3 regions of the Lactiplantibacillus sp. 7.2.4 genome follow, and region 1 is predicted to be linked to each of the others. Evidence: predicted binding sites of a transcription regulator. Region 1 holds the regulator's gene; each other region holds the start of a gene.
What was found. Region 1 encodes Rex, which represses fermentation and respiration genes when NADH is low (regulators of the CRP and FNR family bind a similar motif). Its sites were predicted from a motif close to TTGTGAANTANTTCACAA; they were not measured.
Positions count from the first base shown of each region.

Region 2: the regulator Rex is predicted to act here: its motif matches at 6,602-6,619, upstream of KGF70_RS10605 (shikimate dehydrogenase).
Region 3: the regulator Rex is predicted to act here: its motif matches at 1,803-1,820, upstream of pplA (extracellular electron transfer flavoprotein PplA).

Region 1 is NZ_JAGYGS010000003.1:103,027-113,698, forward strand. Features, by position in the region: gene KGF70_RS01875 (glycosyltransferase family 4 protein) at 1-1,007, opposite strand, end outside; gene KGF70_RS01880 (APC family permease) at 1,224-3,059, opposite strand; gene groL (chaperonin GroEL) at 3,311-4,936, opposite strand; gene groES (co-chaperone GroES) at 4,992-5,276, opposite strand; gene KGF70_RS01895 (CPBP family intramembrane glutamic endopeptidase) at 6,352-6,996, shown strand; gene KGF70_RS01900 (redox-sensing transcriptional repressor Rex) at 7,108-7,785, opposite strand; gene KGF70_RS01905 (ABC-F family ATP-binding cassette domain-containing protein) at 7,954-9,936, shown strand; gene tsaD (tRNA (adenosine(37)-N6)-threonylcarbamoyltransferase complex transferase subunit TsaD) at 10,157-10,672, opposite strand, start outside.
Region 2 is NZ_JAGYGS010000032.1:23,681-34,352, reverse strand. Features, by position in the region: partial or broken gene KGF70_RS10630 (BglG family transcription antiterminator) at 1-339, shown strand, start outside; gene KGF70_RS10625 (FAD-dependent oxidoreductase) at 406-2,697, opposite strand; gene KGF70_RS10620 (FAD:protein FMN transferase) at 2,690-3,646, opposite strand; gene aroD (type I 3-dehydroquinate dehydratase) at 3,688-4,446, opposite strand; gene KGF70_RS10610 (MFS transporter) at 4,430-5,662, opposite strand; gene KGF70_RS10605 (shikimate dehydrogenase) at 5,676-6,566, opposite strand; gene KGF70_RS10600 (LysR family transcriptional regulator) at 6,711-7,640, shown strand; gene KGF70_RS10595 (MFS transporter) at 7,691-8,896, opposite strand; gene KGF70_RS10590 (PTS glucose transporter subunit IIA) at 9,084-9,572, opposite strand; gene KGF70_RS10585 (MurR/RpiR family transcriptional regulator) at 9,584-10,432, opposite strand; gene KGF70_RS10580 (PTS transporter subunit EIIC) at 10,472-10,672, opposite strand, start outside.
Region 3 is NZ_JAGYGS010000008.1:82,362-93,033, reverse strand. Features, by position in the region: gene KGF70_RS04645 (FAD:protein FMN transferase) at 1-629, opposite strand, end outside; gene pplA (extracellular electron transfer flavoprotein PplA) at 857-1,780, opposite strand; gene KGF70_RS04635 (FAD-dependent oxidoreductase) at 2,065-3,975, shown strand; gene KGF70_RS04630 (NusG domain II-containing protein) at 4,069-4,563, shown strand; gene KGF70_RS04625 (Gx transporter family protein) at 4,567-5,136, shown strand; gene KGF70_RS04620 (polyprenyl synthetase family protein) at 5,143-6,135, shown strand; gene rplQ (50S ribosomal protein L17) at 6,627-7,010, opposite strand; gene KGF70_RS04610 (DNA-directed RNA polymerase subunit alpha) at 7,032-7,976, opposite strand; gene rpsK (30S ribosomal protein S11) at 8,063-8,452, opposite strand; gene rpsM (30S ribosomal protein S13) at 8,477-8,842, opposite strand; gene rpmJ (50S ribosomal protein L36) at 8,870-8,989, opposite strand; gene infA (translation initiation factor IF-1) at 9,025-9,243, opposite strand; gene KGF70_RS04585 (adenylate kinase) at 9,419-10,069, opposite strand; gene secY (preprotein translocase subunit SecY) at 10,133-10,672, opposite strand, start outside.

The DNA of each region.
Region 1 (10,672 bases):
TCAACGAAGAGTTCCAGTCCCAGTAACAAGCCAATCGTCAGGAGAACTGAACCCCAGATCGATGAAATCGGGTAAAGCAATGAAATGAACGAAAAAATCAATGCAATCCCGTAAATGACCATGACGGTTTGTCGATGGGTCAATCCTAATTGCATCAGCCGGTGGTGCAGGTGATGTTTATCCGCCTGCGAAATCGGCTTTTTATTCAAGATCCGGCGAATCATCGCGTAGACCGTATCCGTGATTGGCACGCCTAAAATCATCACTGGAATCCCAACGGAAATCAACGTCACGTTTTTGAGTCCAAACAACGAGAACACCGCCGTCATGAAACCGATGAACAAGGAACCCGTATCCCCCAGATAAATTCTTGCTGGGAAGAAATTGTACGGCAGGAAGCCCATCATCGCTGCAACTAGGGTAAAAATCAGCAACGAGACAAACATATTCGCATTCAAGAAGAATAACCCGATGATTCCCATCGTCGTGAGTGAAATGATTGAGACTCCGGTCGCTAAGCCGTCCAGACCATCAATTAGGTTCACCGCGTTGGTGATGGCTAAAATCCATAACAGCGTCACCGGCAAACTTAACCATTGGAAATGAATCAGTCCCAGCAACGGAAAGGTAAAGGTCGTCATTCGGATGCCACCGATAAAGTAAACTTCAAGTGCCGCTAATGTGATACCCAACATCTTCTGACGGGGCTTCAATTCATAAATATCGTCGATAATTCCAGTCGCAATAATAATCAGCTCGCCACCTAATAGCGCGAAAAAAATGCGACTAGGAAATTGGTGCATCAGATAGAGGACAGTTGTCCCGACGGTATAGGAAATAAAAATCGCTAAGCCACCCATTGTTGGCATCGGTATTTTATTGACCCTCCGGACATTCGGTTTGTCCACCGCCCCGATTTTAAATGCGAGCTTCCGCACAAACGGCGTCAAGATTGCAGAAACTATCATGGTCGCCACTAGGCATACTAAAATTTCAAACCTGATCATTTGTGCGCAACCCCCTTCTCACTCTTATTATGATAATTATACAAATCCCAATGACGCTTGACAACTTGCTTCACCAAAACTTAGGAAAGGCAACACAATTCGTTCACATTTGAACCGTCACGTGCTAATCAAACCCTTAAATTATAACCATCGTTACTCATATTATGACACAAAATTAAAAACCCGGCAGTTATACCGGGTTTCAATATCAAGTTACTATTCTTTTAAATGGTAGTTATAAGTCGACACAATAATATTTTCACGCGAATTTAATACCGCGCGTAGCCGTAAGCTGGTCTGGTTATGCAGAATATTCTGCCAAGGCTTTTTAGGCACAAATTGTGGGACCAAAACGGTAGTAGAGAAGTTCCGTTCCGCCGCCCGTTCGGCAATCACATCACAGAAGCGTAACGTTGGCGTGGCAATCGAACGATACGACGAATGAATATCGACGAACCGAACATCCGGGAAGGTTTCTTTGAATTCCGCGGCCGTTTTATGTTCCTTTTCAGGATTTTCATCAAAGGACACGTGCATCGCAATCACGTAATCCCCAATCGAACGCGCATAGTTGACTGCTTGGGCCGTTACCCGCGTAACATTTGAAACGAGCACGATCACCGTGGCCCCATCATAATCATGAATAGCGGCCTTTTCCTTTGCGACCACCCGTAACTGGGCAGCTACTCGTTTATAATGCACGTGAATCCGGAAGAACATGTAAAGCAACAGTGGCATCACGATTAGGTATGGCCAAACGTTGCCAAAGTGGAGCAAGAATAAGAAGACCACTAGACCTAACGAAATCAAGGCACCTAGGAAGTTAACAGCGGCTTTCATCCACCACCATTGACCACGTTCGCGTAGCCAGTGCACGATCATCCCGGATTGAGATAACGTAAACGGCACGAACACCCCGACCGCGTATAACGGAATCAAGAGCGTCGTCTTACCGTGGAAAATAAAGATGAGCGCGATCGCCCCGACGGCTAACGAGATAATCCCATTAGAGTAGCCTAGCCGGTCGCCCCGGTCCATGTAAGCATGTGGCAGGAATTTATCCTTCGCCAAATTGTACGCCAAGATTGGAAACGCGGAAAAACCGGTGTTAGCGGCAACCGCTAAAATCAAGGCAGTGGCTAATTGGAGCAAGTAGTAGAACAAGCCGTGACCAAAGACCGCCGTCGCAATTTGTGACAGCACGGTATTGTCTGCTTGCGGTTTGATTCCCAAGTAGTAACTCAAATAAGTGATTCCACCAAAGAATACTGCCAACACGAGCGACATAATGGCAAGCGTATTGGCCGCATTTTTACGCTTCGGCCGTTTAAAGTTTGGCACCGCGTTACTGATGGCTTCAACCCCGGTCAGTGATGACGACCCAGAGGAGAAGGCTCGTAGGAACAGTACTAGCGTCATGCCTTGTACTGGCGCCCCAACAGCGGCGGATGCATGGTAAGTTAAGTTACCACTCGCAATATTCATAATGCCCCACAGAATCATGCCAATAATCATAATAATGAAAAAGTATACGGGGAACGTTAAGAATGATGCGGATTCACGCATTCCACGCAGATTCAGCGCCATAATTGCGATCACGATCAGTACCGCAATCAGCACTTGGTAATTGGCTAACGCCGGAACTGCCGACGTAATGGCTTCAGTCCCTGAAGTCACCGAAACCGCCACTGTCAGCATGTAGTCGACGAGCAGCGAGCCCCCAGCCACTAGTCCAGCTGGACGACCCCAGTTAGTACTAGCAACCACGTAGGCGCCCCCGCCAGATGGATAAGCCCGGATAATTTGCCGGTACGACATCGTGATGGCAAACAGTAGGACCAGCACTAACGCCGCGACATACAATTGATACATCAAAGCAGCCGCTGAAAGTGTAATTAAGACCGTCGTAATCTGTTCAGTACCGTAAGCCACTGATGATAGCGCATCTGACGACAGCAGCGCCAGGGCCTTGAACTTAGTGAGCGCTTGCCCACCCTCGTCCATGGTTTTTAACGGTTTCCCAATAACTAACCGTTTTAAATAACGCCACATGATAATAACTCCTTTATATCCAAAATAATTATCCCAAGTAAGCTAAGTCAAAGTAGATTCTACTACTTTAGCTTGATTAATACTACCAGTTAAAACTACCGGGCACGACCAGGTACCCCTGTTTTGCGTTAACGACTAATCCTACCGCTCCATTATGGATAAATCAATACCCATATTTTAGTTGATTTGCCCACCAACAGCATTAAAAAAGCACTTACTCAGCCGAGTAAGTGCTTAATGTTACGATTTGTTTACATCATACCGCCCATACCTGGGTTTGGTGCGGCTGGTGCAGCAGGTGCATTTTCTTCAGGTTTTTCAGCAACAACGGCTTCAGTCGTTAAGAGTAAGGCTGAAACAGATGCGGCATTTTGTAAAGCAGAACGTGTCACCTTAGTTGGATCCACGATACCAGCTTCAATCATGTCGACCCATTCGTCAGTCGCAGCGTTGAAACCAACACCTGGCTTTTGTTCCTTCATCTTTTCAACGATAACGGAGCCTTCCAAACCAGCGTTTTCAGCGATTTGACGAACTGGTTCTTCCAAAGCACGTTTGACAATGTTGATCCCAGTTTGAACGTCACCAGTTTCCTTCAATGCAGCAACGTCTTTGATCACGTTGATCAAGGCAGTACCACCACCGGCAACAAAGCCTTCTTCAACGGCAGCCCGAGTGGCGTTCAAAGCATCTTCAATCCGGTACTTGCGTTCTTTCAATTCAGTTTCAGTAGCGGCACCGACACGAACAACGGCAACCCCACCGGCTAATTTAGCTAAACGTTCTTGTAACTTTTCTTTGTCAAAGTCAGAAGTCGTTTCACTGATTTGGTTACGGATGAATTCAACCCGTTCGGAGATGGCGTCCTTAGAACCCGCACCTTCAACGATGGTCGTGTTGTCCTTAGTAACCGTTACTTTGTTCGCTTGACCTAATTGATCGATCGTCGTATCTTTCAATTCAAGGCCAAGATCGTCAGTGATAACCGTTCCGCCAGTTAAGATAGCGATATCTTGTAATTGTTCCTTACGCCGATCACCAAAACCGGGTGCCTTAACAGCGACAACGTTAAACGTCCCACGCATCTTGTTCAATACTAAGGTTGGTAAAGCTTCGCCAGAAATGTCATCAGCAATGATCAACAATGGCTTGCCTTGTTCAACGATTGATTGTAACAATGGTAAGATATCTTGAATGTTTGAAATCTTCTTATCTGTGATTAAGATATAAGGGTTGTCCAAGTCGGCTTCCATCTTATCATTATCAGTAACCATGTATTGTGATAAGTAGCCGCGGTCGAATTGCATCCCTTCAACAACGTCCAAGCTCGTATCAACACCACGGGATTCTTCAATCGTGATGACACCATCATGACCAACTTTTTCCATAGCTTCAGCAATTAACTTACCAGTTTCTTCACTTGCTGATGAAACAGAAGCGATTTGCGCAATATCTTCTTGCGTCTTAACTTCGTGTGCCATCGCGTGTAATGAGTCAACCGCCGTCTTAGTAGCTTCTTCAATCCCACGACGAATGCCAACAGGGTTAGCACCGGCCGTAACGTTCTTCATACCTTCCGTTACGATGGATTGCGTCAAAACAGTCGCAGTGGTGGTCCCATCACCGGCGATGTCATTAGTCTTTGAAGCAACTTCAGAAACTAACTTGGCACCCATGTTTTCAAAGTGGTCATCTAATTCGATGGCTTTGGCAATGGTAACCCCATCATTAGTAATGGTTGGTGAACCATATGATTGTTCCAATACGACGTTGCGACCCTTAGGCCCTAACGTTGACTTAACTGTGTTAGCTAATTGGTCGACACCTTTTAGCATAGCTGAACGTGCATCTTCAGAGAACTTTAATTCTTTAGCCATTATCCTTATTCACCTCATGAATTTAGTTTATTTTAAATTGCGTCCTTTAAATGGATTAGTCTTCGATTGCAACGATATCTTTTTCGTGCAATACCAAGTACTTATCACCTTGGTACTTCACTTCAGTACCGGCATACTTGTCAAATAAGACTTGATCGCCGACCTTCACGCTGGGGTCAACTTTTGTCCCGTTATCTAAAACACGACCGTCATTGACGGCAACAACCTTGCCGCTTTGGGGCTTTTCCTTAGCGTTATTGGCGATAACAATACCGCCAATGGTTTGTTCTTCTTCTTCTTGTTGTTGCAAGATAACGCGATCTCCTAATGGTTTTAACACGTGAATCCCTCCATTTATTCTTTTTTAGCACTCCTGAACCTCAAGTGCTAATTACATTGTCAACTATATCATTTTAATTTGAGATTGCAAGTGATTTGTCAATTATTAGTCAAAGAATGTCAAATCGACTATAATGGGTATTATCGTGTTAATATGTGTTGTGCTTGTTATTATTTTGTATTCATGATGATTAAAATGTGCCAGTTGGTGGATTCCTGTTCGTCAGCCGATGCGCGTCCGATTCCGACCTCCGGGGCTGGCTGACAACGCTGGAACAGGGCGGACATCGATTTGAGCATTGTCAGCCAGCCCCTCCGGTCGGGAAACCGCTCGAATGACGGATGAACGCCCAGCTATCTTGGTACAATTGACCACTGGATATTAAGTGACCGGCCCTTCAGGCAAACTTTTTGATCAGTATTGATGCTGTTTTATGGCATTTTAGTACTGATCAGATTACTTGGATATGATTCACTAATTTCAACGGACACTAGTTTTGAATTTAGTCGATAAAATAGCCTTTGTTTATAATTCGAAACTTTGCTATCTCAAACGACTAAAGAAGATTCTGACAAGCTAAGTGAAGCTGTTTGTCAGGAACCTTAAAGCATTGGTAAAAAGTATTGCTATATGTTGGAGTCGGTCTGACAGTTAAAGTCAAAATGGCCCTGTACCAGGGAATCAACGACTAATCCAACAAAATGTTGGGGCCGCACATGTCTGCCTTTCGAATACCATCCCCGGCTGGAAGGTGTTTCTGACAATGCTCAGCGATGAAATTCCACTTAGCAAGCGTTGTGTGCTTGGTTAGTGGAAGACCAGTATTTAAGACGTGGTTTGTCGGCTTAAATCTGTGTCCATCGCGTTCCAGCGTTGTCAGAAATACCTGGAAGCCGGCGTAGGAAGCATCCACAACAGCAGGTTTACGCAAATTCGCACTGTTTCCAGCGGGTCTCAGCTGGCGGGCTTGAACTCAGAAAACACCATGATTTAATCATGATTCATGATAAATTAACGAACACAATGCGTGTGTTAATGAAAAAATCAAACAAACTTTCAAAAAGGACGTGAGCTGATGGTTAATCGCCGCCAATCAATCTTAATTCTGATTATTTATTTTATTGTTTATGCGCTACCAAGCGTCTTAGTGGCCGCCTTTCATCAACTGGGGTCCCAAGTCTTCTTGATTCAAACGGTCGACTACTTGGTCGGCGCACTGTTATTGCTGTGGCTAGCACGCCGAATGACAGCCAAAAACGCCGTTGAGCAGCAGCGCAGTAACTGGCTGGTCGCCATTCTATGGGGCCTGATTGGGCTCGTCCTAGTCATTGTCGGCCAAGTCCTGATTCTTAAAATAACTGCGATGTTGGGGCAATCGACGGCTTCCAACAATACGTCGACCCTACTCACCGTTGGGCAACAATACCCGGTATTTTTCTTAGCCATTATCGTGGGTGCCCCAATTATGGAAGAAATCGTCTTCCGCAAGGTCATCTTTGGTAACTTGAGTGCGGTGACCGGCAAAATCGGGGCCGCCTTGATTTCGAGCTTTCTCTTCAGCCTCGCCCACGCGGACGGTCATCTAATTCTCTACGCCTTCGTTGGATTGCTGTTCTGCTGGCTTTATCAACATACCGGCCGAATTCAGACTTCGATGACGTCTCATATTTTGATGAACGCTGCGGTCGTTGTGCCGACGCTCTTGACTGCACTTCATTAGATTGCGCCGCTTATTCGTTCGTGGCATTAATTTAGACGTTCAAAAAAGCTTCTCCGAAAATTTATTTCAGAGAAGCTTTTTGGTATCATAATCTTGAGATGCATGCGCAGACTAATCTTCATCTTCGTCTGGTTCATCTTGACCGTTGTCACCCAATTGTTGACCATAATGTTCAATAAAGTAAATTAAGGTCTGCAATTCATTGGTTAAATCAACGTTTTGAACCCGCACTGTTTCTGGAACTGAGATCCGCAATGGGGTAAAGTTCATGATGCCTTTAACATTCGCATCAACTAACTCATCGGTAATCTTTTGAACAACCGTTGTTGGCACCGTTAAGATGGCAATTTCAATCTGTTGTTCGATCAATTGCTTTTTGAGTTCCGTCATTGGATAGACGGGAACCCCACTCTGGACCGTATTTGCAATGGCTTCATTAACATCAAAAGCCGCTGAGATCCGGACATTACTATTTTTATGGAAATTAAAATTCAACAGGGCGTGGCCTAAATTACCGACCCCAATCAGCGCGACGTTGGTTAGCATGTCCTGATTTAGAATTTTTTTGAAAAATGCCAGCAGCGTTTCAACATCGTATCCATACCCGCGTTTACCGAGGGCCCCAAAATACGAAAAATCACGCCGAATCGTTGCTGAATCTACTTTAACCGCCTCGGACAATTCAGTTGACGATACCCGTTTCTTATCTGCGTCTAGTAAGATATTCAAATAGCGATAATAAATTGGTAATCGTTTTGCCGTTGCCCGTGGAATCTTTGTCTCTGCCATTCGGACGTTTCCTCCCAATCAAAAGTTTGTGAATTTGCTGACACTATTCTAGCATAACCTGCGACTTTGTGAAATAATAATTACTTATTATTCCGAATAATTGGGTCGAACCGTAACAATATGCTACAATTATCTCACGAATCAAATGTGAAAGGAGCTTAATAAAGCGTGATTTTACTACAAGTACAGCAAGTTATGCGGCGTTTTGGCGCCGATGTCTTGTTCGATAACGTACAAATGGACATCCAAGAACACGCCCGCGTTGCCTTAGTCGGCCGCAACGGTGCTGGTAAATCAACCTTACTTAAAATGATTGCCGGCGAGACCGTGCCTGACGAAGGCCAAATATCGATGCGCAAGGGTCTAACGATCGGTTACTTAGCTCAAGACCAAGGATTGGATAGTCAAAATACGATCTGGGAAGAAATGAGCAGCGTGTTTGCTGAACTACACGCCATTGAAAAGCGGATGCATGCGCTTGAAAATCAGCTCAGCGACCCCGCCATCATGAACGATGACCAGGCCTACCAACAAACCTTAAAAACTTACGACCAAGTTCAGACAGAATTTCAACAGAAAAATGGCTATGGCTACCAGGCCGAAATCCGTGGTGTCCTACACGGTTTTCAGTTCGATGCCGACGTTTATGACAAGTCGGTCACCGAACTTTCCGGTGGGCAAAAAACTCAGCTGGCCTTAGCAAAGCTACTACTAGAAAAACGCGATTTACTGATTCTGGACGAACCGACCAACCACTTGGACGTTGAAACGTTGACGTGGCTTGAAAGTTACTTACAATCCTATGCCGGTGCCCTACTGATCGTCAGCCATGACCGCTACTTCTTAGACCGCGTCGTCAATGAAGTGTACGACCTGTCACATCACGAAATGGTGCACTATACCGGAAACTACGACCAGTTTGTACAAGAAAAGGCCGCTCGGATTCAAGCTCAGTGGAAGCATTACGAAAAGCAACAAGCTGAGATTAGCAAGCTCGAAGACTTTGTCAACCGGAATATCGTGCGGGCCTCGACGACCAAGCGAGCTCAAGCGCGGCGGAAACAGTTGGCTAAAATGGACCGAATCGATCGACCTGATAGTGATGAAAAAACGGCCCACTTTGGGTTTCACGCTGCAAAGCAGAGCGGTAATATCGTTTTGACCGTCAAGGATGCGGCAGTCGGTTATGATGGGCATATTCTGTCTGAACCGGATAACTTAAACGTTAAGAAGCACGAAGCCATCGCCATCGTGGGTCCAAACGGAATCGGTAAGTCGACTTTTCTCAAGAGTATCCTCGGCCAGATTCCGTTCATCAAAAGCCAGGCCGTCTTCGGTACCGGCGTTGTCACGGGCTACTATGACCAAGAGCAACGCAACTTAAATGACAAAAAGACCGTTTTGAGTGAACTCTGGGACGAACATCCCACCACGCCCGAAAAGGATATTCGGACGATTTTGGGAAGTTTCCTGTTCACGGGTGCCGATGTCGACAAACCGGTTCACGCGCTATCTGGTGGTGAACGCGCGCGGTTATTGCTGACGAAACTCGCGATGCAAAATGATAACTTTTTGATTTTGGACGAACCGACCAATCACTTGGACATCGACAGTCGCGAAGTGTTGGAAGTGGCCCTCAATGATTTTGATGGTACCCTCCTCTTCGTTTCACATGACCGCTACTTCATCAACCAAGTGGCAACCAGTGTCGTGGAAGTCTCGCCAGAAGGAACCGAACTCTTCCTTGGCGATTACGATTATTATATCGATAAGAAACAGGAACAAGCTGAAATGGCGGCCGCCGCAGCTAGTCAGGCCGCTGAATCAGCAGCTAGCGCTAACGCCGCAGAGCCAAGTTCTGCTGCAACCGCTGCACCCCGCTCAAAGGGCCAGCAAGATTATCAAGCTAGCAAGCAACAGCAACGTGAAAAGCGTAAATTGGAACGAACCGTGGCAGCGCTGGAAGAACAAATGACTACGCTCGATGAGCAAGCCACTAAAATCCAAACTGAAATGGCCCAACCTGAAGTCTCAGCGGATGTTGGCCGCTTAACAGATCTACAAAAAGAGCTGGATGAAATCAGCGCGCAACAAGAGCAAGTTGAAACGGAATGGACTGAACAAGCTGAGGCTCTGGAAGCCTTTGATTAGGCCGGTTTTGTAAATCATTCGCTAAAACTCGGTTATCCGAGAAACCAAAATAGTCGCCGCAAGTCTTTCCATTATGGAAAATTGCGGCGGCTATTTTGGTTTTGCGCTAGTTAACATCACTGAAACGACGGTCCGTTTTCGTTTGTGACCATCTAGCTTCAACAGAACCAACTAAAAATTGGCAGTCGTCCTTAATTTGGACTGACTGCCAATTTTTGATTTATTTCAACATTCCTGGCATCCAGTCAAACTCCAGACTGGGATCAGCATTGAGGGTCGCATCACCGAATTGGTGGTGTTGATATTGCACATAGCCGGCTGCACCAATCATTGCACCGTTGTCACCACAGAGTTTCAATGGCGCCAAAATGAGTTTGGTGTCTGGAAACGCCGCTGGCAAATCGCGTTGGAGACGTTCACGTAAGCCGCGATTGGCCGCAACGCCCCCCGCCAAGACGAGTTGTTTGACTGGGTATTGCTTCAAGACCCGCAACGTCTTGCTCATCAAAACGTCGACAACACTGGCTTGAAAACTAGCAGCCAAATCGTTTTTATCAAGCGTTTCACCAATCTGGTCAGCATGATGAACTGTATTGATGAAGGCACTCTTCAGCCCGCTAAAGCTGAAATCGTAGTTATCTTCATCAATCATTGCCCGGGGGAAGTTGAAGGTATCGTGACCTTGATGGGCCATCTCATCAATAACTTTCCCCGCTGGATAAGGCACACCCAGCAC
Region 2 (10,672 bases), on a different contig from region 1:
ACTAATTACCTGAAGGCAGTTTTAAAGAACAGCGAAACGAAAGAATTGGGCAATTTTGTTATTACACCACATATTGCACTCCCACATGCTTCACCAAAGTTTGGCGCAAAACATATTGCAATCTCAGTTGGGACATTAAAACATCCAATCAAGTTTGGGAGCAGCATCAATAATCCAGTGAAATTCATCTTTTTCCTAAGTGCAACCAATAGCACTGACCATTTGCAGGCATTACAAGGGTTAATTTCGCTAATTGGCGACTCATCTTTTCTAACCTTACTTGGATCAACAACTTCAAAAAACGAAATTTATCAATACATTGCAAATCAACAACATTAACCCAAAATAAAGCTAGCACCTGAACCCAACCGGGTTCAGGTGCTAGCTTTTTTCAACTCGCTCTATTTAATTCGTAACCGACGTTTTCGTCTTAGCTGGTAACGCGGTCAAAAAGTGGCTAAAGCACTGCTTCAAGAAGTGTTCGCTAGCGTCATCAGTCAAATGGTCATTCTCATCAAACTTGGTGCCAGCTTGTGGCAACATGAATTCGTTGCCAGGGAGGACCTTGGCGTCAACGCCTGGTGAGTCCAGGATTTGACGTAAGTTCATTTGGGCGCGGACGGTGCCTTGAACACCTAGTGACGTACCAACAATCATGACTGGCTTATCCTTGAATGGGTGTTCTGCACATGAGAGCCATTCGATGGCACTCTTCAACGCTGCTGGAATACTGTGATCGTATTCAGGCACGCCGAACACGACACCATCGGCTGCTTCGATTTTAGCCGCTAGTGCTTTGACACTTGCAGGCTCTTGGTCGATATCGTCTTCGTTGAATAGTGGTAAGTCTTTGATTTCACAGATATCAAAGTTAACCTGGGTCTCAAACAAATCCTTCATCACGTATAATAACTTGCGATTATAAGACTTGGAGGCGTTGGTCCCCACGATTGCCACGATATTGGCTTCATCGTCGCCAGCAGCGGCTTGCCGTTGGGCGTTGTCACTAGCGGCAGCACCAGCAACGTAACCAGATGAGATACCCCAGGTATTCATCATACTTGGCATCGAATCGTGACCATTGGCCCCACCGATGATCTCACCAGCACCAAAGTAATTGGCAACCGGTGCATTCTTGGTCGTGACTAGTTGTAAGTTATCCGCATCGACACTGTAACCACCTAAAGTTGTGGCAAACCGGTCGCGTTGTTCAATGATGTAGAAAGTCTGACCTTCAAATTGGTGCAAGAACTTCGGATCGCGTCCAAATTCATGATCATGACCATCTTTGACGTAACCTTGATAATTATTGACCGTTTGGACCAGTTCATCCACATCAATACCAGCTTGTTTGGCTGCATCAGTCAAGTTGCCCTTGACGAAGATTGGGCGCTTATCCTTGTTATCGAAGAAGCTTTGAATTTCTTCCGGCGTAAAGTCGTGTAAAATCAATAGATCATAGACTTTCTTCCAAGTCCGTTCATCCATGACTAAGTAAGCGACCTTATCATCCTGCTTGAGAATGGCATTCCGGAAAGCCGTGTAAACGTTGGATTCATTAACGATCCGCTTTCCTTTGGAATTGACATAAATGGCACCCATGTCCGTCGCTTGCTTCGAGGCATACGTCGTCAACTTGGCCACGCCTGGTTCAACTTCCACGCCATGTGGATAGAGCTTATACCAGCCTAAATCGTGTGTTTGTAGGTCCAAATCTGCGTTGAACTGGTAAGCATCACCAGTCGACGTCATTGGACCATAGTAATCGATACCTTCACTCTCTTCGCCGCGCATCTTCTGGTTGGCACCGTGACCACCGGCAGCTAAGACGACTGAGCGTGCTTTGATGTTGACCATTTGGTCCTTTTGGGCGGCAACGACACCACGTAATTGCTTATCATTATCCAGCATCAACTTTTCGACCCGCGTGTCTAGTAAGATTTGACCACCCGCGGCAGCAAAGGCTTTTGAGACCTTTTGAATGAATTCGTAACTGCTTGCGGACGGCAATTCGATTTGTCGATTGATCGAATGTTCCGGCGTTTGGGTCTGGGCCTTTTGGTAATGCAAATCAGCGAACTTACTGATGAAATCAATGGCTGGGCCAATATTATGCACCATCAAATCAGTTAAGGCTGGGTAATTGGTTTCCAAGCTTTCACGAGCGACATCTTGTGCTAACATCTCTGGTGTATCGTGATTGTTATCAAAGATTTGTGCGGATACATCCGAACCAGTGCCGACAACATTGGAACCGTTCAAAATCGTCGCGCCACCCAAATAACCGTTTTTCTCAACTAAGATGACTTTTTGTCCCATCGATAGTGCGCGGCAACCGGCAACTAATCCAGCTTCACCACCACCGATGATCAAGACGTCGGTCCGATAATTCTTCGTCTGCGGCTTAGCCTTCTTAGGGACTGGATGAACAGTCACGCCAGCATCGGCAACTGCCTGATCCGCTGACTTCAATAGCGCTTGGGTCATGACCGTCGCACCACTGATCGTATCCACGTCGAATGACTGTTCAGTAATAATATTTTGCTTCAACTTATCGATGACTTGGTTAAAAATCCCCGACGTTTCGGAATGTTTTAATATCTTCAAGTCCTCAATCTTGTTGTCTTGTACGTCCACTTCATAATTGATGATACCGTTGTGGCCCATTGCCTGTCCGGTAATTTGTTTTTTACTCAATAGTAAACACTCCTTTGCGTCGCGGCGTTAAGCCACTGGTAACTGTGACGTGTTGGTCGTGGTCAATGAAGATGGCCTCTGTCTTAGGAAGCGGCTCAATCAGCTGAGCGCCCCGCTTCGGCCCTTCAAAATAGGCCACGGTCGACAACACTTCTGCTAATTCTGACTGTTCAGTAATAATCGTCACTTGATCAACTTGATTTTCCACCGGATAACCCGTTTTTGGATCAAGAATGTGGTGATATTGGCGATTGCCAATCTTAAAATAGCGCTCAAAAATTCCCGAGGTAACGACCGTCCGTACTGGCATCTCAACTTGTAACGCTGGATAGCCACGTGGCGCTTCTGGGGCCTGGATTCCGACCTGCCACCGTTGATCAGCGGTCAGTGGATTCACTCCGAGGAGCTTTACATTACCGCCTAGATTAACGATGGCGTGTTCGATACCCGCCTGTTGCAATTGCGTCACGATTTGATCAGCAAAATACCCCTTGGCGATTGCGCCTAAGTCCAGCTGCATGCCAGGTTGGCGTAAATACACGCTTGATTGCGCTTCATCTAAAATCACTTCATGCAGGTCCATTAAGGCTAACCGTTGCTGGATTTCTTCAGCGGATGGTACTTGATGGCCACCAAAGCCAATCTTCCATAATTTGACTAACGGCCCAATCAGCACGTTAAAACTAGTCGGATACTGTTGCGTATAGCGAATCGCATCCGCAACTAACCGAAAGCACGCCGTACTGACCAGTACCGGATGGATCCCGGCATAGCGATTGATTGCGGCCACTTCCGAATCGGGACGATTGACCGAAAAGACCTCATCCATCCGTTGCAAGTAATCATAGACGGCCTCAACCGCCGTTTGATTCGGTTCAAAGAGGGTCAGCGAGATAACGGTACCCATCATCGTAAATTGCGAGACATATTTCTTATGCGTTTCCATCATCATGCCGACCCCACTTATTCATCGTTAGTTTATTTAATCGTTTAATTCAATTTCAAGTCTTCTAGTTCTGGGCGTAGGTGCGCTAAGGCAATCTGACCCGGCGCTGAAGCGGCACCGACCGTGGCAAATGAGAGACACGATCCAAAGGCTTCGCCCGCGATCCGTGAAACTTTGCCTAAGTCACCCATCGACATCGTAATCACAGGCCGTGACAACGTTTGATGGGCGATATTGGTGGCGCTCAGTAGTGTCAACACATCTTCAGCAGATTGTGGCATGACGGCCATCTTAGCGACATCCGCACCATAGTCCACCATGCTGGTCAACCGTTTGACGATCTCCGCAGCACTTGGTGTCTTGTCGAAATCATGATTACTCATGATGACAACGACGTTAGCAGCCTGAGCTTGCGCGACCAACTGCTTAACGTCCTTTTCTTCATGATAACGTTCAACATCCAACGCATCGGTGAAATTCCCAGCAATCACCGCTTGGCACACCTTGAAGTAGTCAGCGTCGGCTAAGGCCAATTCACCGCCTTCACCCTTCGTCCGAAACGTCGTCAGCAAGGCAATATCGCCTAATGCGTTTCGCAGTTGTTGGCCGGCATCCTGTAACTTAGCGGCATCCGTGACGCCGTCAAAGAAATCAATGCGCCATTCAACTAAGTCCGGCTTAGCGGCCTTAATCGGATCAACTGCACTCAGAATATCCGCGACCGTCTTACCCGTGATGGGCACCGCGATTTTGGGACGGCCGGTGCCTAATTCGATGTTTCGTAATTTAATGACTGGTTGCATTGTCAATAGAAGCTCCCTTCTGTGAACGTTTACCAAAGAGATGGTAATAACGAACAGTAATCAATACGGCTAAAATAAATCCAATCAATGCAATGATGACATCGAATAAGAAAATATTAGCCAAGTTTGTTGACATCATACCGGTAACTAGAGGAATCGTAAAGGATGCGATTGATCCTGCAGTATAGAATGCCCCAGTAATCGTTCCTTTGCCTTGTGGGAAAAATGTCGACATCACTGTCAGGCCTAACTGCATCACACCACCAGCAGCTGAGAAGCCAATAACGAATGACATAATTGAACACATCAAGGATGTTGGGAACAGATACATTAATAACAATGATAAGAATGAGAGTAACGTATAAACGCCTAAGAATTGAATTTCTTTTACGGCGCGTTTAGCTAATGCAGCTGTCACTAACACACACACGATTGAGCCAATACTGTAATAACTAATTAACGCACGCGAACTTGCATCTCCCATGCCGGCCACTTTAGTCCCGTACTGACTTAACCACTGACTGACAAGATAGAACGTTGCTTGTGAAACATACCCGTATAAGATGAACAATGTTCCATCAAACCACAAATTACCTTTTGATTCTGGTTTAGCTTCCTCAGTTGCATCAACCGCAGCAACCTTAGCATCTTGATTGGCAACTGGAAACTTGCCAGCGCTCAACAAGAACAGTAAGTTAACGACCATCACAACGATACAGAAGATGAATGACCAGCCATACCAGTAATTGCCAGCAACTAAGAAGCTAACAAATAATGGTAATCCAAATTGACCTACAGAAATGAATGCCTTAATAATGACATTCGCAGTCCCTTTGGATTCTGGGAACATTTCCATCAGCGCTGGGTACGTCCCGGAATCCAAGAACGAATTAGCGATTCCGGCTAAAATCCCGAAAATATAAGCAACGGTAATCGATGGACTTAGCAGGATCCCCGCAAAGAACAATAAATAAGTTAATACACCCAATACAACGAACGGCTTACGTCCAAATTTATCTGATAGGAATCCAGAAACCAGTAAAACAATCAACCGGCCAATTCCTAGTGAGAAAATAACCACAGCAACCCCACCAGTAGTTGTTTGCCAATGTTTAGCCAAAGCTTCCATGTTTTGAGCTAAAATAATAACTCCGATACCATGGATGAAATAATTTAAATATAAGCTAATGGCAGTTGGCATATATTTATTTTTCATGGCAACCTCCTACTTATTTTTGTGCTGCAGCATCTTCATCGAATAGAATGTGGCGAATATAATCAACTGGCATGTCTTCTCCAGTCCAAAGCTTGAAAGCGGCTGCACCTTGTTCTAGCATCATGCCTAAACCATTAAAGACATGTTCAACGCCTGCTTCTTGGGCAACTTTCATTAATTTTGTTGTCCGTGGTGCATAAACCGTATCAAAGACAACTAAGTCTTTACGTAACCAGCTTGGATCATCAACCAAAGTCTTATCTTCAAGTGGCTTCATACCAACACCGGTAGCATCGGTATAAATAAATGAATCTTGAATTTCTTTCTTGAAATCATCGCGATCTTCTAGGGCATGTAATGTGGCGTGGCATGAAGTCCGTTCATTAATCAAGTCAACATTATGTTGGGCATTTTCCCATTCAGCATCGTGTAAGTTAAAGATTGACATTTCTTTAACACCATCTAAGGCAGCTTGAACCGCAATCGCAGTCCCAGCACCACCGGCACCAGCCAAAGTCATTTTATGTCCCCGAATGTTGATTCCTTCATCATCAAGTGACTTCATGAAGCCGATCCCATCAGTTGTGTAGCCGGTTAAAACGCCATCATCATTAACAATCGTGTTAACCGCACCACACATTTCAGCGGCTGGATCTAACTTATCAAGTAATGGCAATACTTTTTGCTTATTCGGCATTGAAACATTTGAGCCCCGCATATCCAATGTACGGATTGATTCAATTGCTGAAGGCAACTTTTTGTTATCGATTTCAAAAGCAAGGTAAGCGTAGTTCAATCCTAACTTTGCAAAAGCATTATTATGCATTGTTGGTGACATTGAATGGCGAATCGGGTAAGCCATCAAACCAATTAATAATGTGTGTCCATCGATACGTTCTGTCATGTTAATCCACTCCTAAAATTTATATTATTTACTATTTGTTACTCAATTCACTTGTCATCTTAACAAAATGCTTTAATATAATAAATATAGAACCGTTGCTATATTGATTAAATATTTTTATGAATGAAAGGGGTATCACACGTATTGAATCTAAGACATTTGGAATTTTTCAAAGAATTGGCACGAACTCAGCACATGGCAAAAGCAGCTGAAAACCTTGGTATATCACAGCCTTCGCTAAGTTACGCCATTAAAAAATTAGAAAGTGAACTTGGTGTCCCTTTATTCGAACCAGACGGCCGAAATATTCGTTTGACACCAGTTGGTGCCGTCTATTTGAAGTATATTACTGCGAGTTTAAGCGATTTATCACAAGGTAATGAGCTCGTCAAACAACTCATGGACCCTGATACTGGTCATGTCAAACTCGGCTTCACTTATACACTTGGGCAGCAACTAGTCCCCGAGTTAATGACCAAGTTTCACACCGATGATAAGAATCACGCCATTACCTTCGAACTAGGACAAGGAAACTCAACAGAATTACTAGAAGAATTAGCAGATGAAAAATATGATCTCGTTTTGGCTTCAAATGTCGAAAAGTTAGGCGAACAGCCAACCAACACACTCTTTGACTTCATCCCATTAGTTCAACAAGAAATCGTTGCGGCTATTCCAAGTCATCACGCCCTAGCCAAGCAGTCGGAACTGCATGTTAAAGACTTAGAACCTTACCCCATGATTTGTTTTTCGCATAACAGTGGCTTGAGACCACTGATTGACCAAATTTTGAAGGATGCCCATGTTGAACCTAAAATTGCTTATGAAGTCGAGGAAGACCACACGATGGCTGGCTTTGTCAGTTATAATTTTGGTGTTGCACTGATGCCTTATTTACCACTTTTAGACCAGTCCAGTATTACACTAAAGCACCTCACCGATCAGCCATTACGGCACCAAATCTATCTGATTAGTAAACGTAATCACTTTGTCACACCGTCCGTTAATCGCTTTGAAGAATTCAGTCGCAGCTATTGTTGGCAACATTACACACAAGTCGAACGGATGATTTAATTATCGGAACCTAAAAACGCCAAAGAGGCTGCTTAACCTCTTTGACGTTTTTAAGCTGTAACACTTCTTTTTTCGCGACCAATTCCCAATACCACGATGCTGCAAATGACACCGATAACCGCAATCATCACATCGAACCACATAATATCATGAATCCCATATTGCGAAATCCACGCCGTAAACACCGGAATCGTAAATGAGGCTAGACCACTAGCCGTGTAGTATATACCGGTAATTCGACCTTTCGCACGTGGAAATGTATCACTCATGATCGTCAATCCCAGCTGCATGACGCCGCCAGCTGCGGAGCATCCGATCACAAACGAACTAACTAGTGCAACACCCCACGTCGGAATCAACGTTAACGCTAATAATGCCAGCAATGAGACTATTGTGTCGATCAGCATGAACCAGACTGGCTTGATAATCCGCTCCACTAATACTGCGGTCACAACCACGCCTAGTATTGAGCCAACACTGTAGACACTCACAAGCATACGTGCATGTACCAGATTTAAATGAATCACATCACTGCCGTATTTCGTCAACCATTGGCTCACTAAGTAAAAGGTCGCCATGGAGATATAACCAAAGATCGTCAGTACAATTCCCAAAGTCAGCTTCTTCAGCGTTAATCCAGGCTTGCTTGCGGTTTCCGTTAATGTTGTATCCTGACTACTGGCTGGAAGCGTCGATAATTTTGGAAAATCTCGTAGTCGTAAGAATATAAAATTAGCCACCATCAAAAAAATACAGAGCAGAAATGACCAGCCATACCACAGCTCAAAATGATCAAGGCCTGCCACAATAATTGGAAGAAGCAACTCCCCAATAGACGCAAACGCCTTAATCATAATATTCGCCGTTGCCTGCCGCTTTGGGTAAAGTTCCATTAACGCGGGATAAGTCCCAGAATCCAAAAAAGAATTAGCCATTCCTGCTAAAATTCCGGAAAAGTAGGCCACAATAATGTTCGGAGAAACAATAATACCAATAAAGAATAACGTGTAAGTCAATATCCCAATCTGCACAAATAATTTGCGCCCCAGCCGGTCAGAAAACGTTCCAGCCAGATAGAGGACGAGCAACCGGCCAATTCCTAGCGAAGAAATAACCAGAGAAACTCCAGCATCACTGACATGCCATTGCTGACTTAACACAGTCATATTCTGAGCTAAGATGACTATTGCCATCCCGTGGACAAGGTAATTAAGATACAAACAAATTGTTGTTTTAAACCGTTCTGTTGATGTCATATGAGTCAACCTTTGCCTTGTATAGTTTGAATTGAGTAACAAAGTGGTTTTGCTCATCTATTAACTAGTCATTGTACCGTATATGAAAGCGCTTTTCAACAGTTGATAATCTAAAGGCCCGTGCACCGATTGAATCGGATGAACGGGCCTTCAAAGGATTAGCATATGAACGCCAATAGTTGAATAACTATTTAGACTGCAACGTCACTGTCGCAACAGCATCGTTCTTTGTGACCATTTGATTCGGAATGACATCCATTTTTTCAACATCATCCATATTCGTCACAACTGTCATCACGGTAGTCTTCTTGTCAGCTGCTTGAATAGCTTCTAAATCCATCGTAACTAGCGGATCTCCTAATGCGACAGTATCTCCCACCTTGACATGTGTCTCAAAAGGAGCGCCCTTTAGTTCAACAGTATCTAAGCCTAGATGGAGCATAATCTCTAAGCCATCCGTTGTCGTCATCATGATAGCGTGCTTCGTATCTGCAACGGATTCAATCTTTCCTGCTGTTGGTGCAGTGATCTCACCATCGTTCGGTTCAACTGCAAAGCCATCCCCCATCATCTTCTGGGCAAAAACGTCATCTGCTACTGCCGTGATTGAAATAAGCTGTCCGCTGGCAATTGCGTTCAATTTTACAGACTTACTCTTCTTTTTAAATCCAAACACAGTTACACCTTCTAATTAAAATGTTTATTAATTGCACTCCGAGATGAAACGAGTTGTTTGATATGTTGGTCATAATCATTAGCAATGAAGGTATAATATAACAAATCTACGACATATAACTGAGCAACTACCGAAGTCGTCGCAGCAGCCCGCGCAGTTTGATTCTCTTCACTGTCGTCATTGATCAACACCACATCTGCTAGGCTCCCTAGCGTACTAGTTGCATTCCGAGTGAGCGCAATTACTGGAACTTTGACTGCTTTGGCTAATTTAGCAAGTTGGATACTTTCAGATTTCTCACCAGAGTTTGAAACGAGAAACAGTACTGATTGAGCTGCCTGCGTGGTCATCCCAACTGCTAGTAAGTGCGTGTCTTGAGAATGAATAACTGCTTTACCAACTCGAATATATTTTTGTTCAAAGTCAGTTGCAACAACATCCGAAGCCCCCAGGCCATACAGATAGATGCTACTCTTTTCAGCAATCAATTGATTTGCTGCACGTAGCGCTTTGTCACTTAACACACGGCTGGTTTCCTCCACGGTGTGTGCCATTCTCATTGATAATTTTGACTTTATGGCCTCTAAGCTATCCTGAGGATTGATTTCGTCATATAGCGTTTGGTCAACATTACCTTCCGCCGATAAACGTAATTTTAACGCTGGATAGCCACCGTCAGGCATGATCACCTGTCCAAAACGAGCAACTGTGGCCGTACTAACACCTGCAGCAGTAGCCAGTTCAGCGGTGCTCATTTGTATCACTTCATTCGTGTGATCTAGGATATAGCGACCAACCTTCTGTTCCGCCTTAGAAAAATTAGTCAATTTATTGTGAATCATATATACAACGCTCGTCATCGTCGGCGCCCTCCCAAGCTTTCTTACTTGATTGGTCGACTATGCTTCAATCACATGGCCTTCCTTATCCTTTGCAATTTTAGCACTACTTGGAATGCCAAAGAAGTACGTTGCAACAAATCCACCTGCGTAAGCAGCCAACAAACCAATGACGTAGCCTAACCAATGACCATTGGCAATCAATGGAATTAAGGCGACACCAGAGGGACCGATTGCTGTGGCACCAATATTGCCTAAGCC
Region 3 (10,672 bases), on a different contig from region 1:
GTAGAAACGCCGTGGTCCAGCAAGTAAGTCTTCACTTGATCAGTCATGTAGCCTTTCGCAATGCCGCCCAAGTCAAGCTGCATCCCCTTTTTCTTCAGGTAAACCGTCCGTTTTTTATCGTTCAATTTAACTTGGCGATAGTCGACCAGTTTGACGTTGGTCGCAATTTCTTGTTTCGTCGGCACCTTCGCATCCGAAAAACCGATGTGCCAGAGCGACGTGATTGGTCCAATGGCTAAATCAAAGGATTCATCCGAATTTTCACTGTAGTAATAGGCTGCTTTGATCATCGGATAGATGTCCTTGCTAACGGTGACCGGGTGCTTACCAGCAGCCGCGTTGATTTTGTCGATTTCGGACCCTTTTTGATTGACCGTAATCTTTTTAGCTTCAGATTTCAGCAACTTAAAAGCACCGTCCAAAACCTTGTCTTTCCCTTTATTATAAATCCGTAGCGTCACCACGGTCCCCATCATGAACTGGGTATCTTCGATCGGTGTCTTGATCACCTTGGTTGGCTTCGGCCGACTGCTAGCGTTTTTTTGTTTACTGGAAGTGATTCCACAAGCAGACAGCGGTAAAATCAGTACCGCAATTAACCCAATTTGAATCCATTTTTTTAGCTTCATGCCCAATACTTCCCCTAGTTTATAATTTCAATCGTCATTATACCAAAAATTGTCCTAACATTTATACCAAAATTGACGCCATCCGGTGATGCGGATTCAGTGCCGCGACCCTTTTTAAGGTCAAATCGAGTTCAGCCTTCACCAGCTATGTCGTCTGATTTCGGTTGAGTAAAACAAAAGGCCCTCAGCATGCGCCTCAGGCCTCAAAAATTTAATCGTTAACTTGCTTATTCAGAGAAAATCATGTTGTCAACCGTGATTGTGTTAGTGTCACCCTTTTGTGCGGCATTTTGTAATTGTTCCGCATAAAGAATGAAGGTGTTGGATGATTCAGTCGCACCCGTCACAACGTCAACCTTAGTTGGATCACTGCTCTTGACCAAGGACTTGTTCAAAGCTGGTTGATAAGTCTTAGGATTGGTCTTAGCAACCTTCTTCATCTGCTTGTTGTAAGCAGCATCGTCAACTTTGGACTTGCCGTTCTTATTAACTTGGTTATATTCAGACTTAGTAATCTTGTTGTCCTTGACCGTGATGGCAAAGGTAACTTTATAACCATGTGAGTAGTTCTTTTCGTTCAGCTTGTAAGTGCCATCCTTCATCTTAGCGCCATTGTCGATCTTGATGGTAGACTTGTTACCCGCTTGCGCAGCTTGAACTAATTGTTGCGTGTAGTTTTGGAACGTCTTGGAAGATTCCGTAGCACCCGTAACAACGTCGATGGAACCAACGTTACCAGTTGCAGCGGAGCCGGTCAACGTCTTGTTCAACTTAGGCATGTAAGTCTTAGGGTTGGTACCGGCGATCTTCTTCATTTGCTTGTTATATGAAGTATCGTCAACCTTGGACTTGCCGTTCTTGTTCACTTGGTCATAACTGGACTTTGTGATTTTCCCCTTATTGTTGACGGTGATGCTCATCTTAGTGCGGTAGCCATGTGAATAGTTTTGTTCTTCGAGCGCGTAAGTACCCGCTTTCATTTTGCTGCCGGCGGTTAATTTAGCAACCTTCGTTGTCTTAGCTGAAGAACTTGAAGAAGATTTCTTCGATGAACTTGAGCTTGAACTAGAAGAGCTGCTACCACAACCTGCTAAAGCTAATGCGGAGATTGCCACAACCGAGGCACCCGTAATAACTGATTTGATTTTCATGATATCCCACTCCTAACCTTTTTTGTATGAAAATTCACATTAATCTTAACGTTTTACCTGCAAATAGTCAATCCTATTTCATTAAATAAATGATATTTAGTCCCAGTATTGACGCATTTGGTAACGTTTTAGGTCATAACTATCATACCACTTTTTCTGGGTTCCATATAATGTGATTTATTATTCATTCTATCCCATAATCCATAGACAACCGCTTACATTATCGTTATAATTGTTAGTGGAATTATCTTTTTACACTATTTATTCAAGGGAGTTGTTACGCAATGGCAAAGAAAAATATTGTCGTTGTCGGTGCGGGGTTTGCTGGCGTTTACGCAACCAAAAAACTGTCCAAGCATTTTAAGAAAAATCCGGACGTTGAGATTACGTTAATTGACCGACATTCATACTTCACGTATATGACTGAATTACATGAAGTTGCCACGGAACGGGTGGAACCTGAGCATATTCAATATGATTTGCAACGGTTGTTCGCACGACGCAAAAATGTCCGTTTAGTTACGGATACGGTTACCGGCATTGATAAGGATGCCCAAACGGTCACAACTGAGCATGGGAGTTATCAATATGACCAACTGCTCATTAGTCTTGGTGGTGAATCCAATGATTTCGGCACGCCAGGGGTTAAGGAACACGGCTTTGAATTGTGGTCCTTCGAACAAGCGATGGCTTTGCGGTCACATTTATCAGCAATTATTCGGCGGGGCGCGGCAGAGCTCGACCCTGCAAAACGCAAAGCGATGTTGACGTTCACCGTCTGTGGTTCCGGATTCACGGGGTCTGAACTGATTGGTGAACTGATTGAATATCGGGACGTCTTAGCACGGGACAACAAGCTCGACCCGAGCGAGATCACCTTACAATTAGTGGAAGCCGCCCCAACCATCATCAACATGCTCAATCGGACGCAAGCTGGTAAGGCTGAAACCTACATGAAGAAGCATGGTGTGGATATCATGACCAATTCCATGATTACGGAAGTCTTCGAAGACCACGTCAACTTAAAGGGCAAAGATCCGATTCAGACTTATACGTTGATTTGGACAGCCGGTGTGCGGGCCAACAGTATTGTCAAGAAGTTCGGTATCGAAACCAATCCACGGGGTGGTCGGCTGGTCGCCAACGAATTCATGCAAGCTAAGGACAGCGATAACATCTTCTTAGCTGGTGATTCAACGAGTTACCAAGAACCTGACCAACCACGCCCAGTCCCACAAATCGTTCAAGGGGCTGAAGAAACTGCGGCTAAAGCGGTCGAAGGTATCATCAAGAACGTCGACAAGACCGATGTAACGATCAAGCCATTCAAAGGCGCTTATCAAGCATCCGTTGACTCGATTGGTTCTAAGTATGCCGTGGCTCAAGTCCTCGGCAAGTGGAACGTTTCAGGCTTTGTTGCCGTTCTATTGAAGCACGCGATCAACTGGTTGTATTATGTTCAGATTTTCTCTGGCTACTACCTATTCCAGTACTTCATGCACGAATTCTTCCGGACACGCAACAACCGGAACGTCTTCCGCGGCTGGGTCTCACGTGCCGGTAACGTCCTCTGGAGTGTGCCATTACGGTTCTTCTACGGCGCAATGTGGTTGTGGGATTGCTGGACAAAAGTTCAGGGTTCTGAATCGTGGTTCACGGACAAGTTACGTTTACCGTTTGCCTGGCTGCAAGCTGCCGCAACTAGTGGCGCTTCCGAAGCAACTAAGGCGGCTGCAACCAGTGGGGCCTCAGAAGCGGCTTCATCGACTGCCACAGCGGCTAAGGGTGTCTTCAGTCTTTCCTATATGTATGGTAAGGAACCACTGATGGTCTTTGATAAAATGCCACACTGGTTCGAATCAATCACCAAGTTCTTCGTACCAAACATGCAAATGGCGCTCTTCTTCCAGAAGTTTATGACCTGTGTTGAAATCGTCATCGCCCTTTGCATCTTCTTCGGACTATTTACTTGGTTTGCCAATGCAGTCACCATCGGCTTAGTCGTTGTCTTCTGCTTATCTGGCATGTTCTACTGGGTCAACATCTGGATGGTCTTCGTCGCACTCGCTTTGATGAACGGGTCTGGTCGGACATTTGGTTTGGACTACTGGGTCGTTCCGTGGATACAAAAGCACCTTGGGCACTGGTGGTACGGCAATGTTCGTTCCCATTACGACGGTGTTAAAACCCGCTAGATGCGTTATAATTAATTAAATCCTTTCCCGATGGTTCGAGGGTGATTATTTTCCCTTGAACCATTTTTTACGTGACTGATTGGAGGGTTGACGATGCGTAAATTACGGGCAATGATCCGAACGTTCAAACGCTACGGGGATATGATCAAACCGTTTGATATCATTATTATTGTTGCGTTGATTATCCTATCGTTCACCCCACTAGCGATTTTTTCATATCAGCAAAAACAGCAGGCCGACCGCGCAGCCTTAGTCGCCAAAAAGCAAAAAAAGACCAAGCAGCAAACGACATATACCGCCGTCGTTTCACACGATGGTACGGTCCTCAAGCGCGTCAATATTACGAAGCTGAAACGGACGACGACCTTCACGTATCGTGACAGTCATGGTCATTACAACACCATCACTTTTGTCCCCAAGCGGGTCGCCATCACGAAGGCCAACTGTTCTGATCAAGTTTGTGTGCGCCGGGGCTGGATTCATAAACCTGGCCAGACGATCGTTTGTTTGCCACACAAACTCTTGGTCGAGATCAAGTCCAGCAATGGTCACGTCAAATCAGGTGGCAACGGGCTAGTTACGGAGTAAAGCATGCATAATTCATTTGAACAATCGAATAAAACTCATCGCAATATTTATATTGCACTGCTCGTCGCCCAGGGGGTCATTATTGGGATTCTGGAACGGATGATTCCCTTCCCGTTTGCCTTCGCGCCGGGTGCCAAACTGGGACTGGCTAACCTCATTACGATCGTCGCCATCTACACGCTTTCGTTACGAGATGTCATCACCCTGACTTGGTTACGGCTGATTTTAACGGCCCTGATTGGCGGCACCCTGTCGACCTTCCTGTATAGCTTTGGCGGTGCGTTTCTCAGCTTGTTCGCGATGCTAGCTGTGAAACAACTGGGGCCACGACGCGTAAGCATCATCGGTATTTCAGCGACCGGGGGCGTCATGCATAACGTGGGCCAACTGCTCGTCGCAAGTCTCATCGCGCAGACTTGGACGGTGATGCTATACCTGCCGATACTATCGATTATCGGCTTGGCAGCTGGTATCGCACTGGGTATCGCAGCCAATTACTTGTTCACGCACGTGACGACGCTTCGTTATCTCAGATTCAATCGGGAACACTTCTCAGGTCAAAAAAAGGAGTAACATTTTATGCCATCGACAACGCAATTACATCCAATTTGGCGAGATTATCCGGCGCTGCAGCCTGAATTGCAAGACGTCATGCAACTGATGACGACGAACATCAACATCCCGGATAAAGCCATCAATGACGCCATTTTGGCAATGATTCATGGGGGTGGTAAGCTCCTCAGGCCAGCTTACTGTCTCCTATTCTCACAATTCAAGCCGACCGACCGCCAACGTATGGTTGCACTCGCCGCCTCACTAGAGACATTGCATACCGCCACACTGATCCATGATGACATTGTGGATGATGCAGCGCTGCGGCGACACCATGTCACGATTCAAAAACAGTTCGGTAAGGATACGGCCGTGTACGCGGGTGATTACCTGTTCGTGGTCGTCTTTAAAATCCTAGCGCACTACTCGAGTAGCTTTAAGAGTATTCAGCTTAACTCGGAAAACATGGAAAAGATTCTGATGGGCGAGGTCCAACAAAAGGATCGCCACTATCACGTTGACATTACTATGGCGGAATACCTGCAACAGATTCAAGGTAAGACGGCGGAACTGTTCGCATTGAGCTGTTTCTTAGGCGCCTATGAATCTGGTCAAAGTCAGCGGTTCGCACAGCGGGCCCGCCAAGCAGGACTTGCAATCGGGATGGCCTTTCAGATCTTAGATGACATTTTGGATTACCAAGAAAGTCCAGCTGAGACGGGTAAGCCAATTCTCGAAGACGTCGCTGAGGGCGTGTATACATCGCCTTTGATCTATGCCCTCCAGACAGACGCCAAGGCCGATTTATTGCCGTTAATGAGCTTACAAGGGGCAATCACGCCTGCTCAACGCCAACGGGTCCAGCAACTTGTCATTGATGCTGGTGGCGTAAAACGCGCACAGGAATTAGCGACTAAGTACACGCAGGAGGCCCTCACTTTACTAGAAAAGCTCCCAGACCAGCCAGCCAGAACTGACTTGATCAACTTAACGCGGCAACTGCTGAATCGCCATAATTAGCCTCCAATACGGCTGTCGTAAGCATTCAGCGCTGGCACTGATCTGAGGGACCAATTCAACTTCAGCACTTCGACTTGCAACGCTAGTAACATAGCGTTACGTCCCAGGGCTAACTAAGCGTGACACGTTGGTAGCAGCACCGTCAATGTATCCTCGATTTATAGGCGGTCTCATGTCACCACTGAATCACATTGACAAAGACTGGCTCTTCACATCTTCATCTGTGCAAATCTCAAAATCGCCTTCTCAGGGTCTCATTCGAGACTGGAGAAGGCGATTTTTTCGTCGGATCAAAAAAGGCCGTTGACCCGGAAAGCATCCAGATCAACGGCCTTGTAACTAGCACCAAAAAAAATCACTTAGAACTGCGATATGCCATCTATGTCTAACCATAAACAACTTCCGAACTAGACTTAGTTGCTATTCTGCAAGCAACCACCATCATAGCGTCCGTCAATCATCAGTCCCAGTGATCCGTAAAACAATTTTAACTAGTCAACGAGTTCCAAGACAACCATTTGTGCACCGTCGCCACGACGAGGCATAGTCTTGTAAATTCGAGTGTAACCACCATTGCGGTCAGCGTATTGAGGACCTAAGTCACTAAATAGCTTTTGCAATGCAGTTTGTACAGCCACGTTGTCGCCATCTTCTTTAACATCGGCAACGACGTCACGCATGAACGTAGCGGCCTTACGACGGGCGCTTAAATCACCCTTCTTAGCCAATGAAATCATCTTGTCAGCAGTTGAACGAACTTCCTTGGCACGGGCTTCGGTCGTTTCGATCTTGCCGTTAACGATCAATGACGTGGTCAAATCACGTAATAATGCACGACGTTGTGAACTTGTACGTTGTAATTTACGGTAACTCATGAACGGATATCCTCCCTTGTATTAGTCTTCTTTGCGTAATGATAACCCAAGGTCAGCTAATTTTGCTTTAACTTCCTCGAGTGACTTGCGTCCAAGGTTGCGAACCTTCATCATATCAGCTTCAGTTTTGTTAGTTAATTCTTGGACCGTATTGATACCAGCACGCTTCAAGCAATTGTATGAACGGACGGAGAGATCTAACTCTTCAATCGTCATTTCTAACATCTTTTCCTTATGCGTTTCTTCCTTCTCGACCATCACATCAGTGTTTTTAGCTTCATCAGTGAGATTTACGAAGATTGAAAGGTGATCAGTCAGGATTTTGGCTGATAGACTAATGGCTTCACTTGGAGTGATTGAACCATTTGTCCAAACGTCTAAGGTTAACTTATCGAAATCATCACGTTGACCAACCCGAGTCGTTTCAACTTGGTAGTTGACACGTTCGATTGGAGAATACAATGAATCAACAGCTAAAACGCCAATTGGCATGTCATCTTCACGATGTTTGTTATCCTCAGCGGAAACATAACCACGACCAGTATTTGCGGTCATACGCATATGGAAGTGTGCCCCGTCTGCTACAGTACAAATTGGCAAGTCAGGATTTAAGACTTCTACATCAGCATCGCCAATGATATCACCGGCAGTTACGTTTGCAGGTCCCTTAACGTCGATTTCCAACGTCTTGGTTTCGTCTGATTCTAACTTAAGTGCAATCTTCTTAACGTTCAAGATAATTGCCGTAACGTCTTCCGTTACGCCTTCTACCGTTGAAAATTCATGAAGAACACCATCAATTTGAATACTAGTAACAGCAGCGCCAGGTAAAGAAGAAAGAAGAATCCGACGAAGTGAATTCCCTAAAGTTGTACCATAACCGCGTTCGAGCGGTTCTACAACAAACTTACCATAGTTGTCGTTTTCATCAATTTTATGAATGTTAGGTTTTTCAAATTCAATCATTCTTATCTTTTACCCCTTTCAAAACGCGTGGTGTTTAGTAGTTGTGCGTACAAAATGAAGTTTGCCCTCAAAATGAACGTCACAGATTAAACACGACGACGCTTTGGAGGACGAGAACCATTGTGAGGCACTGGCGTAACATCGCGAATGGCACTAACTTCCAAACCAGTAGCTTGTAAAGCACGGATAGCGGCTTCACGACCTGAACCAGGGCCCTTAACAGCGACTTCAACAGTCTTCATGCCATGTTCCATTGATGCCTTAGCAGCAGCTTCTGCGGCCATTTGAGCAGCAAAAGGTGTTGACTTACGGCTACCCTTGAAACCTAATGAACCAGCTGATGACCATGCAACGGCGTTCCCTTGCATGTCAGTGATCATAACAAGTGTGTTGTTGAACGTTGAATGGATGTGAGCCACACCAGATTCAATGTTCTTCTTTACCCGACGACGACGGGTTGTCTTTCTAGTTGCCATAAAATTCGAAAACCTCCTTTATTATTATTTTTTACGTCCAGCGATGCTGACCTTTTTACCCTTACGAGTACGAGCATTGTTCTTCGTGTGTTGACCACGAACTGGTAAACCACGACGATGACGCATACCACGGTATGAACCGATTTCTTGCAATAACTTGATGTTCATACTTACTTCACGGCGTAAGTCACCTTCAGTTTTGTAACCATCGACAACGGCACGAATCTTATCTTCCTGGTCAGGAGTTAAGTCACGTACACGAACGTCTTCTGAAACACCGGCTTCAGCAAGGATCTTCTGTGCAGAAGTGTTACCGATACCGTAGATGTAAGTCAAACCAATGACAATACGCTTGTCACGTGGTAAGTCAATTCCTTCAATACGAGCCATTAATATTTCACCTCCAACTTAATTAAATTATTTACCTTGGCGTTGCTTATGCTTTGGGTTAGCAGAGCAGATAATCATCACGCGGCCTTTACGACGAATAACTTTGCAGTGTTCGCACATTGGCTTTACAGATGGTCTTACTTTCATGAATTTTTACCTCCTATAAGGTACGTAGACCGAGCCTACTTGAAACGGTAGGTAATCCGGCCCTTAGTTAAATCATAAGGTGACATTTCAACTGTAACCTTGTCACCAGGCAAGATCCGAATGTAATGCATCCGAATTTTACCTGAAACGTGTGCCAAGATTTCAGCGCCGTTTTCAAGTTCAACCTTAAACATCGCATTAGGCAATGTTTCTTTAATGGTGCCTTGAATTTCGATGACGTCTTCCTTTGCCAAATACTGTCCCTCCTTATTCTCAGATTCCGTGCTGCCACGTATTTGGTCCTTTTATGAACCAGTCATTGTCTAATCATAACATTAAGAAAATATTAAATCAGTCAACGGCTAAACCTGAATAAGTTTATCACAACGGCCTTTGAAAAGCAAACGCCGAAGCTTAGGAACCCTGGTTTTAGAGGTTATCAAGAATGTGCTTGATATCTTTGTAGACATCATCAATGTCGCGATCACCGTCGACATTGTAGAGTAACTTCTCTTGACCGTAATAATCGATCAATGGCGTGTTCAACTTAACGTTGACACCCAAACGATTCTTAACGGTTGCAGGCTTGTCATCATCCCGTTGATAGAAATCATGGCCACCACAGACGTCACAGGTTCCTTCTACCTTAGGCTTGTTGTACAACTTATGATAAGTTGCGCCACAAGTCCGGCAGATAAACCGTCCGGAAAGCCGTTCAACTAACACATCGGGTTCAACATGAATGTTGATGACCCCGTCTAAAAGTTTGTTGAGCTTCTCGCCGATTTCTTTTAAAGCATGAGCTTGATCGATGTTACGTGGGTAACCATCTAATAGGAAACCATTTTTCGTATCCGCTTCGGCCAACCGGTCTGAGACGATGCCGTTAGTGACTTCGTCTGGAACCAGGTTACCAGCATCAATATACTTTTTGGCTTCCAAGCCCATCTTTGTTTCGTTCTTAATGGCTGCCCGGAAAATATCTCCAGTTGAGATATGTGGAATATCAAAATCTTCAAGAATTTTCTGAGCTTGGGTCCCTTTACCAGCACCAGGTAGTCCCATTAAAATCAGGTTCATTGTTGACATGTTTTTCCCTCCAGAATGCACAAATGTGCTGAGTCTCCCCAACACATTCGCTGATTAACGAATGAAACCGACATAGTCTCGTTTCATCATTAATCCTTTAATTTGACGAATTGTTTCAAGGGCAACCCCGACAACGATCAGTAAACTCGTCCCACCTAAACCAATGGATTCATCCAGACCCCAAATATCAGAAGCTAATAATGGAATCAATGAAATCAACCCAAGGTAAAGGGAACCGACCGTACTTAACCGCATTAACAATTTTGAAACCCAGTTTTGAGTATCTTTACCTGGCCAAACACCAGGAATATAGCTGCCTTGCTTTTGTAAGTTCTTAGAGAGCTTTTCAGGATTGACCTGAACAAACGCATAGAAGAACGTGAAGAGCACGATTAGAACGGTATAAAGTATCGCACCAGTCGTTGACTGCATATTGAAGATATTACTCAAAACGGTATACCAAGTTTCATCACCATGACTGGATTGGAAACCAAGTAAAATCGTTTGGGGCGTTGCAATGAAGGAACTCGCGAAAATGACAGGAATAACCCCGGCAACGTTCACCTTTAATGGTAGGTAACTACTGTCAGGTGC